Regions from separate parts of the Phyllobacterium sp. P30BS-XVII genome, predicted to be linked through region 3. Evidence: riboswitches for the same ligand, from Rfam matches in the RefSeq annotation. Region 3 holds a riboswitch; each other region holds the start of a gene.
The links. A riboswitch is a leader RNA that binds a small molecule or an ion and turns the genes downstream of it on or off. The one in region 3 is predicted to bind cobalamin.
Positions count from the first base shown of each region.

Region 1: another riboswitch for cobalamin. It lies ahead of FHW17_RS11300 (DUF1636 family protein); the one in region 3 lies ahead of FHW17_RS21515 (TonB-dependent receptor).
Region 2: another riboswitch for cobalamin. It lies ahead of FHW17_RS06565 (aromatic ring-hydroxylating dioxygenase subunit alpha); the one in region 3 lies ahead of FHW17_RS21515 (TonB-dependent receptor).

Region 1 covers NZ_JACGXO010000003.1:423,187-428,774, reverse strand. Annotated here, with positions in the region: gene FHW17_RS11310 (ABC transporter substrate-binding protein) at 1-591, opposite strand, end outside; gene FHW17_RS11305 (ABC transporter ATP-binding protein) at 591-1,400, opposite strand; gene FHW17_RS11300 (DUF1636 family protein) at 1,531-1,884, opposite strand; cobalamin riboswitch at 1,989-2,202, opposite strand; gene FHW17_RS11295 (transglutaminase family protein) at 2,343-5,588, shown strand, end outside.
Region 2 covers NZ_JACGXO010000002.1:123,956-129,543, forward strand. Annotated here, with positions in the region: gene FHW17_RS06545 (SDR family oxidoreductase) at 1-497, shown strand, start outside; gene FHW17_RS06550 (fumarylacetoacetate hydrolase family protein) at 517-1,362, shown strand; gene FHW17_RS06555 (L-fuconate dehydratase) at 1,402-2,679, shown strand; gene FHW17_RS06560 (DUF1868 domain-containing protein) at 2,789-3,499, shown strand; cobalamin riboswitch at 3,600-3,801, shown strand; gene FHW17_RS06565 (aromatic ring-hydroxylating dioxygenase subunit alpha) at 3,924-5,168, shown strand; gene FHW17_RS06570 (hybrid-cluster NAD(P)-dependent oxidoreductase) at 5,175-5,588, shown strand, end outside.
Region 3 covers NZ_JACGXO010000009.1:92,968-98,555, reverse strand. Annotated here, with positions in the region: gene FHW17_RS21535 (MDR family MFS transporter) at 1-716, opposite strand, end outside; gene FHW17_RS21530 (HlyD family secretion protein) at 709-1,905, opposite strand; gene FHW17_RS21525 (MarR family transcriptional regulator) at 1,898-2,362, opposite strand; gene FHW17_RS21520 (ferredoxin--NADP reductase) at 2,537-3,391, opposite strand; cobalamin riboswitch at 3,783-4,000, shown strand; gene FHW17_RS21515 (TonB-dependent receptor) at 4,174-5,588, shown strand, end outside.

The sequences.
Region 1 (5,588 bases), on a different contig from region 3:
GAGGAACACGCGGGTGCCGCTCTTGTCGCCGATCTTGGTCTTGAGGCTGGCAAGCTCGGTCTTCCAGCCGCTGACCAGCTTGTTTGCGTCATCTTCCTTGCCGAAAATCTTGCCCAGCTTTTCCATGTCGCCGTAGAGCAGGTCCATGGTGGCGGCTGGCCGGTTCTTGTCGAGATGAATGCAGCTTTCGGTCAGCTCAAGCGTCTTGATGCCATGTGGCGCAAGCGTATCGGGCGTGACTTCGCCACCGGGTTTCATGCCGTAATTCCAGCCCGCAAAGAAAAAGTCGGGCTCAACGGCGACGAGATTTTCCAGCGTCGGATATTTGGGTGCAAGTTCGGGGATGGAACCCTGCTGCTTTTTGAAAGCGTCATCCAGCTTGTACCAGCCTGTAATGCCCGAAACCCCGACTATGGAGGGTTGCAGGTGCAGAGCAAAAGCCATTTCGCTCATATTGATGTCCTGAATGACCGCGCGCTTGGGAGCGACATCAAAGGTCAGCGGCTTGCCGCAGCTGTCAACGGTAACAGGAAACGCCCATGCGGGCGCAGATAGCGCCGACAAAGCGAGGGCGAGCAACGTTCTTTTCATCAAATTCTCCGTAGCTGAGCAGATTGTATTGTTGTTGTTGGTTCCGGTGCTTCGAACACCATGAGGTCGCGATCCTGCGATGGGTGGCGCAGGCGCAATACGTCGAGATCAAAGACATCGCTGACAATGCGCGGCGTCAGTGTTTCATCCGGCGTGCCAATGGCGACCAGCTGCGCGCTGTGCATGACAGCAACATGGGTGGCAAAGGGCGCGACAAGCGGCAGGTCGTGCAGCACGGCGATGACAGTCACGTCGAGCCCGGCGACAAGCGCCAGCAATTCGCTGCGCGCTTTCGGATCGAGGTGGTTGGTGGGTTCATCCAGAAACAGAATATCAGGCTGCTGGGCAATCGCACGAGCCAGTTGCACGCGTTGCCTCTCACCACCGGAGAGCGAACCTATGGGGCGGCGGGAAAACTGGGCAACCTTGGCACGCAGCAGCGCCTCCGCCACGATATCGCGATCTCCGGCCCTGGTCAGAGCGCCCATATGCGGAATACGGCCAAGCGAGACATAATCCTCCACCAGCAACTGATGGTCAGGCGCATCGGTCTGGCCGACAAAGGCGAAGCGTCTTGCCCTTTCTCTGGGTTTCAACCGGTCAATAGGTGTGCCTTCGATATAAACATTGCCGGAGGAGGGCCGTAGCAGACCCGCCAGCATGCGCAGCAGCGTGGATTTTCCGGCGCCATTCGGGCCGATAATGGCGAGCCGCGAACCTTGCTCAATATCGAGCGAGGTTTCGTCGACGAGCGTCTGGCCGGAGGTGCGAAATGTCACGTCGTCGGCGCGCATGACGATGTTGTTCATGGGCTGATGATGTCCGTGACTGCAGGCAAAACACATGGTGCTGGGTCCCAAATCGGTAAACTCTGTCGTGCCATATCAGGCACACTGTTCTCGTATAGTAACGTTATAACATTGGTCAATGCCTGCCGTGTCATAGATGTGCAGGAATTCGCGCGAGTGTCTTGTCGTAAAGGCCAGGCGGGCGCTGCGACGCCTGGGACCAGCCGTCATCGAGGCGCTGATACATCCGGGCAAAATCGATAAGGTCGGCAAAGTTGGCGTCGGGGCAGATATCGCCGAAGAGATATTGCGCCTTGTCAGGCGCGCGGAATGCCACGGTGCAGGGATGTCCGCAGCCCGCCATGCAGCCGACACCGCGTACCTCATAGGCGGGATCGCCATTAAGTTCCGCTGCAAGCCTGTCGACAAGGTCCTGCCCCGGTCGTGCGCCGTCGGAAGCCTTGCACAGGGTGCAGACGATAATCTGGTGGTTCGGCCTGCTCATGCCTGTCCATTGCCTCAAAGACAGGGGTTGGGGGAACGCAGCCAATGCACCATCGCGACAATGCGGGAGAGACATCGCATCGCTCCCGGCACACCCCGTCCGGTTCGAATTTCAATTGAGATGGCAGGTCTCCTGGCTCGCGGGTCTCAGCTTTGCCTTGCCTTCCCGGTCTTTCAACCAGTGGCATGTCAGGCATCGCTCACCGCTTACAGTTGCGGGGGCAGCCACGGTCTCGGTCCCTTTTGGGTACGCCTCACCGTGTTCCCTTTTCATCCCCGGCGTTGTCTTGCCGGAGAAACCATCGGCGCGGATGCTATGCGGCCAGCCCCGCCGTTGCAAGCACGTTTATGCGGCAATTTTTGACGCTGCCAAAATTTTTGGCAAATGAAAGATTTCAATTGGCTGACAACTCGGTAGAGTGCTTGGAGTATTTGTGGAATCGTAGCTTTTGAGGCGACATGGCAATTCACGCAGCAGTCTATCACCTGACGCACTACAAGTATGACCGGCCCATCATGCTCGGGCCGCAAATCATCCGGCTCCAGCCAGCGCCCCATTCGCGAACGAAAGTTCTCAGCCATTCCCTGAAGGTCAGTCCGGCCAATCATTTCGTCAATCTGCAGCAGGACCCCTACGGCAATTTCCTTGCCCGCTTCGTTTTCCCTGAACCGGTGACGGAATTGAAGATCGAGGTCGATCTCATCGCTGATATGACCGTCTATAATCCCTTCGATTTCTTTGTGGAGCCGGTCGCGGAGACGTGGCCGTTCAACTATCCGCAGGAAATCAGCGATGACCTGTCGATCTATATGAAGCCGGAACCAGTGGGGCCGCTGGTTTCGAACTTCCTCGCAACGATTGATCGCAGTCCGACCAATACGGTGAATTTCGTCGTCGATCTCAATGCGCGCATCCAGCGGGAAATCGGCTATGTCATCCGCATGGAAACCGGTGTGCAGGAGCCGGAGGCGACGCTTGGCCTGCGCTCTGGGTCGTGCCGCGATTCAAGCTGGCTGCTGGTGCAGGTCCTGCGCAATCTCGGGCTCGCTGCGCGCTTTGTTTCGGGCTATCTCATCCAGTTGAAGCCTGATCTCGTTGCCATTGATGGCCCTGCCGGGACAGACAAGGATTTTACCGATCTGCATGCCTGGTGCGAGGTCTATCTGCCCGGTGCCGGCTGGATCGGCCTTGATCCGACATCGGGGCTTCTGACCGGTGAAAGCCATGTGCCGCTGGCCGCCACCCCGCATTACCGCAACGCCGCGCCGATTTCCGGTATGGCGGAGTTTGCCAATGTCGAATTCGGCTTTGATATGCGGGTTGACAGGGTTTCCGAACATCCGCGCATCACCAAGCCGTTTTCGGATGAATCATGGAATGCGCTCGATGCCCTTGGCGAACAGGTGGATGCCATCCTCAAAGAACGCGATGTGCGGCTGACCATGGGCGGCGAACCGACATTCGTCTCCATAGATGATTTTGAGTCAGGCGAATGGAACACTGATGCCGTCGGCCCCACCAAGCGGGAAAAGGCCGACAAACTGATCCGGCGGCTGCGCGAGCGTTTTGCGCCCGGTGGCTTCCTGCATTACGGGCAGGGCAAATGGTATCCCGGCGAAAGCCTACCGCGTTGGACGTTCTCACTCTACTGGCGCAAGGATGGTAAGCCGATCTGGGTCAATCCTGACCTGATCGCGCCTGAGAACAGCACGGCAGATGTGAAGCCTGATGATGCCGGAAAGCTTCTGCTGGCGCTGGCGGATGAGCTTGGCGTTGAACAGGAGATGGTGGCCCCCGCCTATGAAGACCCGGCCGAATGGATCGTCAAGGAAGGCAATCTGCCTGATAATGTCGACCCCTCCAATTCCAAGCTGAAAGACCCCGAAGAGCGCAGCCGTATTGCCCGGGTTTTTGAACGTGGGCTCACCGAGCCAAGCGGTTTTGTGCTGCCGGTGCAGCGCTGGAACAGCCTTGCTTCCGGGCCGCGCTGGCGCAGTGAAAAATGGACGACGCGTCGCGGTAAGCTGTTTCTCGTGCCGGGGGATTCGCCCGTGGGCTACCGCCTGCCTCTCGGTGCGTTGCCGCATGTGCCGCCGTCGGATTTTCCATATATCGTTCCGGTTGACCCGTCAGTCGAGCGCGGTTCTCTGCCTGACCCGGCACCACGCGCCACGCAACGCGCGCCTGAACATCCACTGACCGTTGCGTCTTTCACAGCGGCTGAAGGCAATCAACAGGAGCGGGTGGAGCAGGAACTGGGCGAAATCGGCGGCGCAGTGCGCACGGCCATATCGGTTGAGCCGCGCGATGGACGCCTGAGCGTCTTCATGCCGCCGGTTGAGGCACTTGAAGATTATCTGGAACTGGTCGCCGCTGCCGAAGCTGCCGCGCACAGGCTTGGCCTGCCTGTGCATATTGAAGGTTACAGCCCGCCGCAGGATCATCGCATCAATGTCATCCGCGTTGCGCCTGATCCCGGAGTGATCGAGGTCAATATCCACCCCGCAGCCAACTGGCGCGACTGCGTGGAGACAACCACCGCGATCTACGAGGAAGCCCGCCAGACCCGACTGGGCGCTGACAAATTCATGATCGACGGTCGCCATACCGGCACCGGCGGCGGCAACCATGTGGTTGTTGGCGGCGAAACGCCCAATAACAGCCCGTTTCTGCGCCGTCCCGATCTTTTGAAAAGCCTTGTTCTGCATTGGCAGCGCCATCCATCGCTGTCCTACATGTTTTCAGGCCTGTTCATCGGTCCGACCAGTCAGGCCCCGCGCTTTGACGAGGCGCGGCATGACAGCCTGTATGAACTTGAGATCGCCCTGGCACAGGTGCCGCGACCGGGTGAAGGCACGCCGCCTTTGCCATGGCTGGTCGATCGGCTCTTCCGCAACCTCCTGGTGGATGTCACCGGCAATACCCATCGTTCTGAGATTTGTATCGACAAGCTGTTTTCGCCCGATGGCCCCACCGGGCGGCTCGGTCTGGTCGAGTTCCGTGGCTTTGAAATGCCGCCCAATGCGCGTATGAGCCTTGCCCAGCAATTGCTGATCCGCGCGCTGATCGCCCGGTTCTGGAACAATCCGATACAGGGCAGTTTCGTGCGCTGGGGCACGTCATTGCATGATCGTTTCATGCTACCCGCCTTTGTCTGGCAGGACTTTCTCGATGTGCTCGCTGATCTGCGCGAGAACGGCTTTGATTTCCGCCCGGAATGGTTCGAAGCGCAGCTGGAATTCCGCTTTCCCTTCTGCGGGGAAATCGAGAATGAAGGCGTCAAGCTGGAGATACGTCAGGCGCTCGAACCATGGCATGTCATGGGCGAACAGGGCGCGATCGGCGGCACGGTACGCTTCGTTGATTCATCCGTGGAGCGGCTTCAGGTCAAAGTCGATGGCTTTAACCCGGCCCGTTACAGCGTTGCCTGCAACGGGCGCGAAGTGCCGCTGAAAATGACCGATAAACAGGGCACAGCGGTGGCTGGCGTGCGCTACAAGGCATGGCAACCGCGCTCCGGCCTGCATCCCATGATCCCTGTCAATACGCCCTTGGTGTTCGACATTTACGATCAGTGGTCGCAGCGTGCCATTGGCGGCTGCGTCTATCATGTCGCACACCCGGGCGGGCGCAGCTATGATACGTTCCCGGTCAATTCCAACGAGGCTGAGGCGAGGCGGCTTGCACGTTTCGAGCCGCGCGGT
Region 2 (5,588 bases), on a different contig from region 3:
TCAACTGCGCCGGTTTTGTTCACAGTGGTTCCATACTGGAAATGCCCGATGCGGATCTGGAGTTCGCCCTCGATCTCAACGTACGGGCGATGGTGCGTACGATCCGGGCCGTTCTGCCCGGTATGATCGAGCGCAAAGATGGCGCGATTATCAATATGTCGTCGGTTGCCAGCAGTGTGAAGGGCGTGCCGAACCGCTTCGCCTATGGCGTTACCAAGGCTGCCGTTCTCGGCCTGACGAAATCCGTGGCTGCGGAATACATCACGCAGGGTATTCGCTGCAATGCGATCTGCCCCGGCACGGTGGAAAGCCCATCGCTGGAACAGCGCATGCGCGCCGGTGGCGACTATGAAGCGGCGCGCGCTGCTTTCATCTCCCGCCAACCCATGGGTCGTCTCGGCCTGCCCGAAGAAATTGCCGATCTCGCTGTCTATCTCGCCGGTGCAACCTACACCACGGGACAGGCATACAACATTGATGGCGGCTGGACCGTCTAGTGAACCAAAGGAATAAATGATGAAGTATCTCCGTTACGGCGAAGCAGGGCAGGAAAAGCCCGGTGTGCTCGATGCCAAGGGGCAAATCCGCGATCTTTCCGGCAAGGTGAACGATCTTTCCGGTGCTGCACTTGATCCCGCTGCGCTGGCAAAACTTTCCGCTGCGGATGTGGAAAGCCTGCCTCTGGTCAGTGGCGATCCGCGCCTTGGCCCCTGCATTGCCGGGACTGGAAAGTTCATCTGTATCGGCTTGAATTATGCTGATCACGCGGCGGAATCCGGTATGGCGGTGCCACCGGAACCCGTCATTTTCATGAAGGCAACATCGGCCATTGTCGGCCCGAATGATGATCTTGTTATTCCGCGCGGTTCGCAGAAGACCGACTGGGAAGTCGAGCTTGGCATCGTCATTGGCCGGACGGCAAAATATGTCAGCGAGGCCGAAGCACTGGATTATGTCGCGGGGTACTGCACCGTGCATGATGTCAGCGAGCGCGCCTTCCAGATTGAACGTGCGGGCCAGTGGACCAAGGGCAAATCCTGCGACACGTTCGGTCCGACCGGCCCATGGCTGGTGACAAAGGATGAAATCACCGATCCGCAGAATCTCGGCATGTGGCTGAAGGTCAATGGCGAGACAATGCAGAACGGCTCTACCAAGACCATGGTCTATGGTGCTGCATTCCTCGTCTCCTATCTCAGCCAGTTCATGTCGCTGCATCCCGGTGACATCATCTCGACGGGAACACCGCCCGGCGTTGGCATGGGCATGAAGCCACCGCGCTACCTCAAAGCCGGTGATGTGATCGAGCTTGGCATTGATGGTCTTGGCACCCAGAAACAGGTGGCTCGCGCTGACGTTTAGTTCAGTGCTGGTCCCGCAACATTATTCAAGAGGCATATTGTGACCCGCATCACCGATCTTCGCGTCTTCGACGTCCGCTTTCCCACCTCGCAGAGTCTGGATGGATCGGATGCCATGAACCCGGATCCGGATTATTCCGCCGCCTATGTTATCCTCGATACGGATAACAAGGCACTCTCCGGTCATGGCCTGACCTTCACCATCGGTCGCGGCAACGAAATCTGCTGCCTCGCGATTGAAGCGATGAAGCATCTGGTTGTCGGGCTTGAACTGGACTGGGTGAAGGAAGATCCGGGCCGTTTCTGGCATTTCATCACGGGTGACAGCCAGTTGCGCTGGATCGGGCCGGATAAGGGCGCGATGCATCTGGCAACCGGTGCCGTGGTCAATGCAGTATGGGATCTTTTGGCGAAAGAAGCGGGCAAGCCAGTCTGGCAGCTGGTTGGCGAAATGACGCCTGAGGAGATCGTCAATATTGTCGACTTCCGCTACCTGACTGATGTGCTGACACGCGAGGAGGCGCTGGACATTCTGCGCAAGGCTGAGACCGGCAAACGGGAGCGGATAGCAACGCTGAAGGCGGAGGGTTATCCCTGCTATACAACGTCGGCGGGATGGCTTGGCTATTCCGACGAAAAGCTGCGCCGTCTTTGTCAGGAGGCTGTTGATTCAGGCTTCAACCACATCAAGATGAAAGTTGGCCGCGATCTTGAGGACGATATTCGCCGTCTGACCATTGCGCGCGAGGTGATCGGGCCGGATCGTATCCTGATGATCGATGCCAATCAGGTATGGGAAGTCAACGAAGCCATCGATTGGGTCAACAAGCTTGCCTTCGTCAAGCCATTCTTCATCGAAGAGCCGACCAGCCCTGACGATGTGGCTGGGCATCGCAAGATCCGGCAGGCGATCAAGCCAGTGAAGGTTGCCACGGGCGAGATGTGCCAGAACCGCATCATGTTCAAGCAGTTCATCGCTGAAGGCGCTATTGATGTGGTGCAGATCGATTCGTGCCGCATGGGCGGACTGAATGAAGTGCTTGCCGTATTACTGATTGCCGCGAAGTACGAGCTGCCCGTCTGGCCGCATGCTGGCGGCGTGGGTCTTTGTGAATACGTGCAGCATCTGTCGATGATCGACTATATTGCTGTGTCGGGCACGAAAGAGGGCCGGGTGATCGAATATGTCGACCATCTGCATGAGCATTTCATCGATCCCTGCAACATTCAGGACGCGGCCTATATGCCGCCATCACTGCCGGGTTTCTCGATTGAAATGAAACAGGCTTCGATCGAGGAATATCTTTACCGGCCATAGGCGGGCTTCATCTGCCTGACAAAGAGCTGTCCTATGGCGGAGGGATCATTTGCGTGCCAGTGAGTCCCATTGGCATGTGACACTCTCATTTACTCGTCACGGGGTTTCCATGCTCGACCTGATCAAGCCTTCACTTGCCCGCTTTGCCGCCAGCCTTCACCCGGAGCCGCCCGTTCATCTCGGCAGGCGCTATAACACCAAGGGCGAGTTTCAGCTTGAGCCGGGCAATACGGTGGTCTGCCATCTGGTGAAAGGTTCTGAGTCTGAGGCGGCTGTTATTGCGGTGCGCGAGCGGATGCTGGCTATGCCGGATGCCGGGCAATTGGCATTCACACCCATCTCCAGCCTGCACATGACCCTGTTTCAGGGTATCATCGAATATCGCCGCCGGGCATCCTTTTGGCCAGATGATGTTGCGCTTGAGACCAGTATTGACGATATGACCCAGCTTTATGTGGATCGTCTGCAGGATTTTGAAGGGTGTGGGCCGTTTAATGTCAAAGTGATCGATGTCACACCTGCGGGACTTACGGTTGCCGGTGCGAGCGAATATGACGAGCAAATCCTGCGGGCCTGGCGCGACGCATTGGCCGTTCCGTTCGGGTATCGGCATCCTGATCACGACACCTATGTTTTCCATATTACACTGGCCTATGTGATCGAACGTTTTCCCGATGAACGGCTTGGCGCATGGCAGGCGCTTCTCGATGATTGCCTTGCTACCATTCAACGCGATGCGCCCATTATTGCGCTTAATCCGCCGGCTTTTTGCAGTTTCGTCGATATGAACCACTTTGAAGAGCTTGTTGTTCTCGGCTGAATTAGGGGCACCTGCTGGCCATTCTGCGACATAGTGTACAGTGTCGTCTTACGTAAATGGGATGTCGTTTCCGCACCTATTCTTTTTTTATGCCGAATGCTTTTATCGGGGCACTTGAGGTGCCGCTTTTTTCTAGGGAAGCGGAGAATTGGGAAGCCGGTCGGAAACCCGGCGCTGCCCCCGCAACGGTAGTGGAGTGAAACACGGCATAACAGCCACTGGGCCACAACCCGGGAAGGCGTCGTGACAGCCGAGATGGCAACTCCAGAGCCCGGAAACCAGCCTCGGGACTGAAACCGACTGATCGCGGTGGGCGATCAAGGAGCATGATTTTATGCGGGCATCGGCTTGTGCTGACCGTGTAGGCGTTCTTCCTCCGTCACCACCAGTCAGTTCTTTCGCAACATTGAGGCGAGGACACGACATGGATATGCGCAACGAACTGCTCCGGAACCTGAAAAACCGGAAACCCGGCTACGGCCTCGAACAGGCCTTCTATTCCGATCCGGACTATTACCGTCTGGATATGGAAAATATTTTTTATCGTGACTGGCTGTTCATCGGCCATGATTGCGAAGTCACCAAGCCCGGCAATTTCTTCACCGTGCAGGTGGGCGACTATCCTGTGGTCATCGTGCGTGACCGTCAGGGCCAGATTCGTGCTTTCCACAATTCCTGCCGCCATCGCGGTTCGCGCGTCTGTGCGGCTGAGCGCGGCACATCGGCAAAGCTCGTCTGCCCCTATCACCAGTGGACCTATGAGCTTGACGGCCGCCTGCTTTTCGCGCGCCAGATGGGCGATGATTTCGACCCCAGCCAGCACAGCCTCAAGCCTGTGCATTGCGAAAGCGTTGGTGGTTACATCTTCATCTGTCTTGCGCAGAACCCGACTGATTTCAGCGCAACCCGCGCACTGATCGAGCCTTATCTTGCACCGCATAAGCTCATCGACACAAAGGTTGCCTATCAGAGCACCATTGTGGAGAAGGGCAACTGGAAGCTGGTCTGGGAAAACAATCGCGAGTGCTATCACTGCGTCGCCAACCATCCTGAACTGTGCAAGACTTTCCCGGAAGCGCCGAGTGTCACCGGTGTACAGGGCGCCGGTGACGATCCAGAAATTGCTGAACATTGGCAGCGTTGTGAAGCTGCGGGCCTCCCAAGCACTTTCCGCATGTCCGATGATGGTCAGTATCGCGCCACCCGTGTTCCGCTGCTGCGGGATTCGGAAAGCTATACGATGACCGGTCGCCGCGCCGTCGGTAAGCAGCTCAGCGATATTGTCAATGAGAAGCGGATCGGTTCGCTGTTGCTGTTCCATTATCCGACCACCTGGAACCACATTCTTGGCGACCATGCCATTTCGTTCCGTGTGCTGCCGCTTGGCCCGGATGAAACACAGGTTACAACCAAGTGGCTGGTACATAAGGATGCCGTCGAGGGCGTAGACTATAACCTCGAAGAACTGACGCATGTGTGGACGGAAACCAATGATCAGGACCGCCGTATTGTCGAGGAAAACGCTTTCGGCATCCGCTCGCCCGCCTATGAACCCGGTCCCTATTCGACCGAACATGAAGGCGGCGTACTGCAGTTCCTCGAATGGTATTGCAGGTTCATGGAAGAGCGTCTCACCGGCGGTGATACGCGGCTCAGCAAGGTAGCATAGGTAAAAATGAATATGGGCGTTCCTCAGTCTTACCCGCACCTCGACCAGATGCAGCCGTGGAATGATCGGCTGCATTTATTGGAGTGCCTGTCGATCATTGAGGAAGCGCCGAATGTGAAGACTTTCACATTCCGTTCCGACAATCAGAACTGGTTCCGCTATGAGCCGGGCCAGTTCATGACCTTCGAACTGCCGACCCAGCCCGAAGCTGTTTTGCGTACCTATACGCTGTCATCCAGCCCGTCACGGCCATTCACTATTGCTGTGACGGTCAAAGCGCAGGAAGGCAGTATCGGCACCCGCTGGATGCTGGATCACCTGACGCCGGGTGTCCGGCTGAAGGCATTCGGGCCGCTCGGCGATTTTTCCATGCGCAAGCATCCGGGCGAAAAATATCTGTTCATCTCGGCGGGATCTGGC
Region 3 (5,588 bases):
AGCTGGATTTCGCCCGATGAGAACCAGTCAAGTTGCTCGCCGCGGTCGAGAAAAAGCTGCAAGGCGGCAATGGAAAGACTGAGCGTGCCGAAGCCGAACCAGTCGAGCTTGGCTTTAAGCTCGCGGCCCGTTTCGGTGACAAAGGCTGAAATGCCGACAAACGCCAGAAGGCCGATCGGGACGTTGATGTAAAACACCCAGCGCCAGCTGATATTGTCGGTCAGCCAGCCGCCAATGACAGGTCCAAGCACGGGGCCGACCATGACGGAAACACCGAACAGCGCCATGGCCGAACCGCGTTCCTCGACGGAATAGATATCGAGCAGAATACCCTGCGACAGGGGCACGAGCGAAGCGCCGAACAGGCCCTGCAAAAGGCGGAACGCCACGATCTGCGGCAGCGACTGGGCAATGCCGCACAGCACCGAAGCAACCACGAACCCGGCAATGGCCGTCAGCAGCACGCGCTTGCGCCCGAACCGGGCGGCGAGGAAGCCTGAGGGCGGCGTCATGATCGCCGCGGCGACGATATAGGAGGTCAGAACCCAGTTGATCTGATCGGCACTCGCCGCAACACTGCCCTGAATATAGGGCAGCGCCACATTGGCAATCGTTGTGTCGAGCGCCTGCATGATGACGGCGAGAATGACACAGGCCGTTATCGCGCCGCGATTGGCTACGGGCGCGACGCCCGGCAGTGCGACGGAGTTAGACATGATCCTTGCTGCCAAAGAGAGACTGCAGGAAGTGCGGCAGGCCGCGCGCATGGTCGGTATTGACCTCGGCGGTAACACTCATGCCCATGCGCAGGGGCGGCTTTCCTGATAAATCCGTAATGTCGACAAGCATGGGAATGCGCTGCACAACCTTCACCCAATTGCCAGTTGTATTCTGTGCGGGGAGCAGCGAGAAGCTGGAGCCGGAAGCGGGGCTGATGCTGGCGACCGTGCCTTTCCATTCAACACCGGGATAGGTATCGACAGTCACGGTCACTGGCTGGCCGGGCTTCACATAGGTGAGTTCAGTTTCCTTGGGGCTGGCAGCGACCCACATATGGGTTGTCGAAACGAGGCTGAAGCCCGCCTGCGATGCCTGAAGATAGGCGCCAACCTGCAGCGCGCTGACATTGGTCACGACACCATCAAACGGCGCGCGCACAGTGGTTGCATCAAAATCATGCTGGGCTTTATCAACTGTGGCTTTCGCGGCCAGATAGGATGGGTTCTGCTCAACCGGCTGGTCAACGTCGTTACCCAATTGGGCCAATGTGGTTGCGGCCTGCGCCTTGGCGACATCGACCTTCTGCTGTGCGGCATCCAGATCATGCTTGGCCTGATCATAGGTTGCCTTGGACACGGCGGCTGTGTTGGTCAAATCCGCCTGCCGTTGCAGGGTCTTCTGATAAAAAGGAATATCTGACTCCGCCTGCGCAATCTCGGCCAAGGTCTGTTTGTAGCTTGCCTGCAGGTTGAGGATCTGGTTGCGCACCGTGCCTAGCTGTGCCTGAGCGCCTTCAAGGGCGATGCGGTAAACATCCGGATTGATGCGGAACAGAATCTGGCCCTGCTTGACGATTTCGTTGTCATGCACGTCAACCGAGCTGACAAGGCCGGAGATATCGGTCGATACGCCGACCATATCCGCCTGTACATAGGCATTATCCGTGGACATGACCTGTCCGCCCGTGACGTAGAAATAGCCGCCGACGATAAGGGCGATGGGAAGAGCGGTGAAGAGAATCTGCCGTGTGCGGTTGCGGCGTGTCTTGGGCGGGGTGATATCCGGCAAGGGCACGGGCTCGTTGACGCGCGCTGCAACAGGCGCCTCGCTGTTTGCGTCGGTCTTTTCGAGAACAGCCTCGTCAGAATTGGCGGGAATGCGGGAGGTTGGTGAGCCGTCAGCCATGGTGTTTCTTCCTGTCATCGACCGGTGTCTGACAGGCATCGATCAAATTGGACTTCATAAGGGTTAGAGTTCGAAGCAGATGCTCCCGGTCTTCGGCGGGCACATTGGCCAGCGCCTCGGAACGGGTGATTTCGCCGATAACGCGCATGTCATCGACATGTGGCCGCGCTTCGTCACGCAGATAAAGCAGCCATATCCGGCGGTCAGTGGGATGCCGGCGCCGTTCGATCAGGTTGCGTTCCTGCAGCTTGTCCAGAATACGCACCAGCGTGATCGGCTCTATCTCGAGAATTTCGGCCAATCCAGCCTGATGGATGCCCTCGTTCTTTGCGAGGTATGCAAGGGTCTGCCACTGGGAGCGGGTCAGGCCAATGTGCTTTGCACGCTGTTCAAATCGTTTGCGCAACAACCGCGCAACCTCATGCAGCAGAAAGCCAAGAGTGGGCATGTTATCCATGATGTGGGGCTTTAAAACTCGTAAGGATGCTTATAACAACGATACATATAGCATGTGGACTCATCTTTTAGAAGAGGCCCGGTGTCACAAATCGGTGACAAAAATGCTCAAAACAAAAATGCCCGGTCTGTGAAGACCGGGCACATGATTCAAATCTGGATATAGGGGAACGGTTTAGCCGACGAAGGCCCGCTCCACGACATAGGTCGACGGCTTGTTGTTCGCGCCTTCTTCGAGACCAAAGGATTCCAGAATAGCCTTCGTATCGTGGATCATGTGCATCGAACCACAGATCATGCCGCGATCGGTTTCCGGATTGAGCGGCGGCAGGCCGAGATCACTGAACAGCTTGCCGCTTGTCATCAGATCGGTAACGCGGCCCATATGGGTAAAATTTTCGCGCGTGGTCGTGGTGTAGAGCCGCAGGCTGTCGGCGGCAAATTCGCCGATCAGCGGATCATCCTTGATGCCTTCCACCATTTCGGTGATGTATTTGAGTTCGGCGACGTCGCGGCAGGTCTGCACCAGAATGACTTCTTCGAACTTCTCATAGGTCTCAGGGTCACGGATCAGGCTGGCGAAGGGTGCAACACCTGTTCCTGTCGACAGCATATAGAGGCGCTTTCCCGGCAGCAGTGCATCGAGAACGAGCGTGCCCGTCGACTTCTTGCGCAGAAGGACCGTATCGCCGCGTTTGATCTTCTGCAGATGCTCGGTCAGCGGGCCATTTTCAACCTTGATCGAAAAGAACTCGATTTCCTCATCCCAAGATGGGCTGGCGATGGAATAGGCGCGATAAACAGGCTTTTCCGCATTGGGCAGGCCGATCATGACAAACTCGCCCGAACGGAACCGGAAGCTCGCGGGACGGGTGATGCGGAAGCGGAACAGGCGGTCGGTATAATGGCGAACCTCGGTCACTGTTTCCGCATACACATTATCAGGAATAGGAAAGGCAACCGGCGCCGAAACGTCGTCTGGCTCAAGAACGGTTGCCGCTGTTGCAGCTACTGGCGAAAATGCAGTCATCCCGGGTTCTCTCGTTCGATACTGATATCAACAAATGAACGAGCCGGGCGTTGCTCCATTCATTATTCAACTGGCATCATTCAACTGGTTCATCGGCGAAAATGCGCGCCTGGTAATGCCAGCAAACCTTATGTAATCGGCAGCGATTAATATGCAATGGCTGATTTTGCAAGGCAGATCAGCAAATTAGCAGACGCTGCATAACCCTCGATCGCGGCGAAAATACCTTTTGTGAGCAATATATTGGAAGAATTTGGCTAAGGCCGAAATGTTCGCAGATCGTGTGTACAGATTCAGGCATTTTTATAGATTAAATTTTTCTCTTTCGTGGAAGGGGCAATGTCAACAATTTAGGCCCCCTGTGATTGTTGACCGTTCAAGACGAGGTTGCTATCCAGAATATGGAATTGGTTCCGCGATCAAAAGCGGATGAAAAGGGAACACGGTGAGGATGACCCAAGAAGGGGCCTAATCCGTGGCTGCCCCCGCAACTGTAACCGGTGAGCGGTCCTCCATAGTGCCACTGAAAGCGCTTTTGCGTGATTGGGAAGGCGGGGGACATGCAGTGATCCGGAAGTCAGGAGACCTGCCCGTTCCGGTCACCCAGCTCGAACACGGGGTGTGTTCAGGCGCGGTCGCTCGTCGCGGTGACATTTGAAAAAGTGTTGCCGTGTGCCGGAGCGATTGCAGGTTGATTGTTACAATCCCCTTGCTGCCCATCCAGCCCGCGGTTCAGACGTAATCGGGGAAACGCCAGCCGTTTCCCATGCTGTGGGGGCATCATGTTAAGGCAAACGGGATTTGCAGGGGCAATCATTGGTCTGTTGAGCGGGGTCGCCATTGCGCAGGAACCGGCAACCGACGGAGACGGGACGATTGTCCTTGCTCCGATTTATATCAATCTTGGCGAGTCACGCATTGATGCGGAAAAATCCGGGCGGGCCTATACGGTTATCACAGGCGAGCAGCTGGTACAGAACCAGACACGCTACGTTGCCGATGCGTTACGGCAGGTGCCGGGCTTTGCCGTTTCGCGTGGCGGCTCCTATGGCGGCCTGACACAGGTGAGGGTACGCGGCGCAGAAGCCAACCACCTTCTTGTCATGATTGACGGCGTTGAAGCCAGCGAAACCGGCAATGGCGAATTCGACTTTGGCGGCTTGCCGGTTACAGATGTCGATCACATCGAAATTCTGCGCGGGCCGCAAAGCGCCTTCTGGGGCTCGAACGCATTGGCCGGTGTGGTCAACATCATCACCAAGGGCGGCACCCGGGACGGTTTCAAGATCAGCGGACGCTCGGAAGCGGGCACAGATGGCACTTGGCTAGGCAATGTGCTGCTGCAGGGCGGCGCCGATAATTATGATTTTGCCCTCTCCGGCACCTATCGCCAGAACAAGGGTTTCAACATCTCGAATTTCGGTTCAGAAAAGGACGGCGACAAGAACGGCTCCATCAATGGCAAGTTCAAGGTCGATATAACGCCCGATGTGGTTGTCGATGGTACATTCCGTTACGTCAACCGCCGCAGCGATCTCGATCCCGATGGCGGTTATGGCACACCGTTTCAGGGGCTTGTCGTTGATGGTGACGACCAGACCACGACCAAGGAATTGCTGGGCTCGCTCGGCATTACCTGGACATCGCTGGATGGTGCCCTGACTCAAAAAGCGCGGATCAGCGACACCAACACATTGCGCGACAATCTCAAGCACGACGAATATATCTCCGGCAATGAGGGCAACCGGCTGAATGGTTCCTATCAGGCCACCTACAAGTTCGATACGCCAGCCTTTGCCGACGCCAGGCATCAGATTACGGCGGGGTATCAGGGTGAGCGCGAGACTTTCCAGCAGAGGCCTGCCAAGGCGGATTTTAACAGCCCATATTTTGACGCGTCGCAGTTCGAGAAACACGACCGGACCATGCATTCGTTTGTCGGGGAATACAGGGGCGAGTTTTTCGACCAGCTTTATCTGAACGCCGCCGCGCGCCACGATGACAATGACCGGTTCAAGGATGCATCGACCTATAGTTTCGGTGCGGCATGGAAAATTCCGGACTGGGGAACGAGACTGCATAGCTCCGTTGGTACAGGCGTTACCAATCCGACATTCTACGATCAGTTCGGCTATATTCCCTCAACCTACAAGGGCAATCCAAACCTGCGACCGGAAAAGAGCCTTGGCTGGGATTT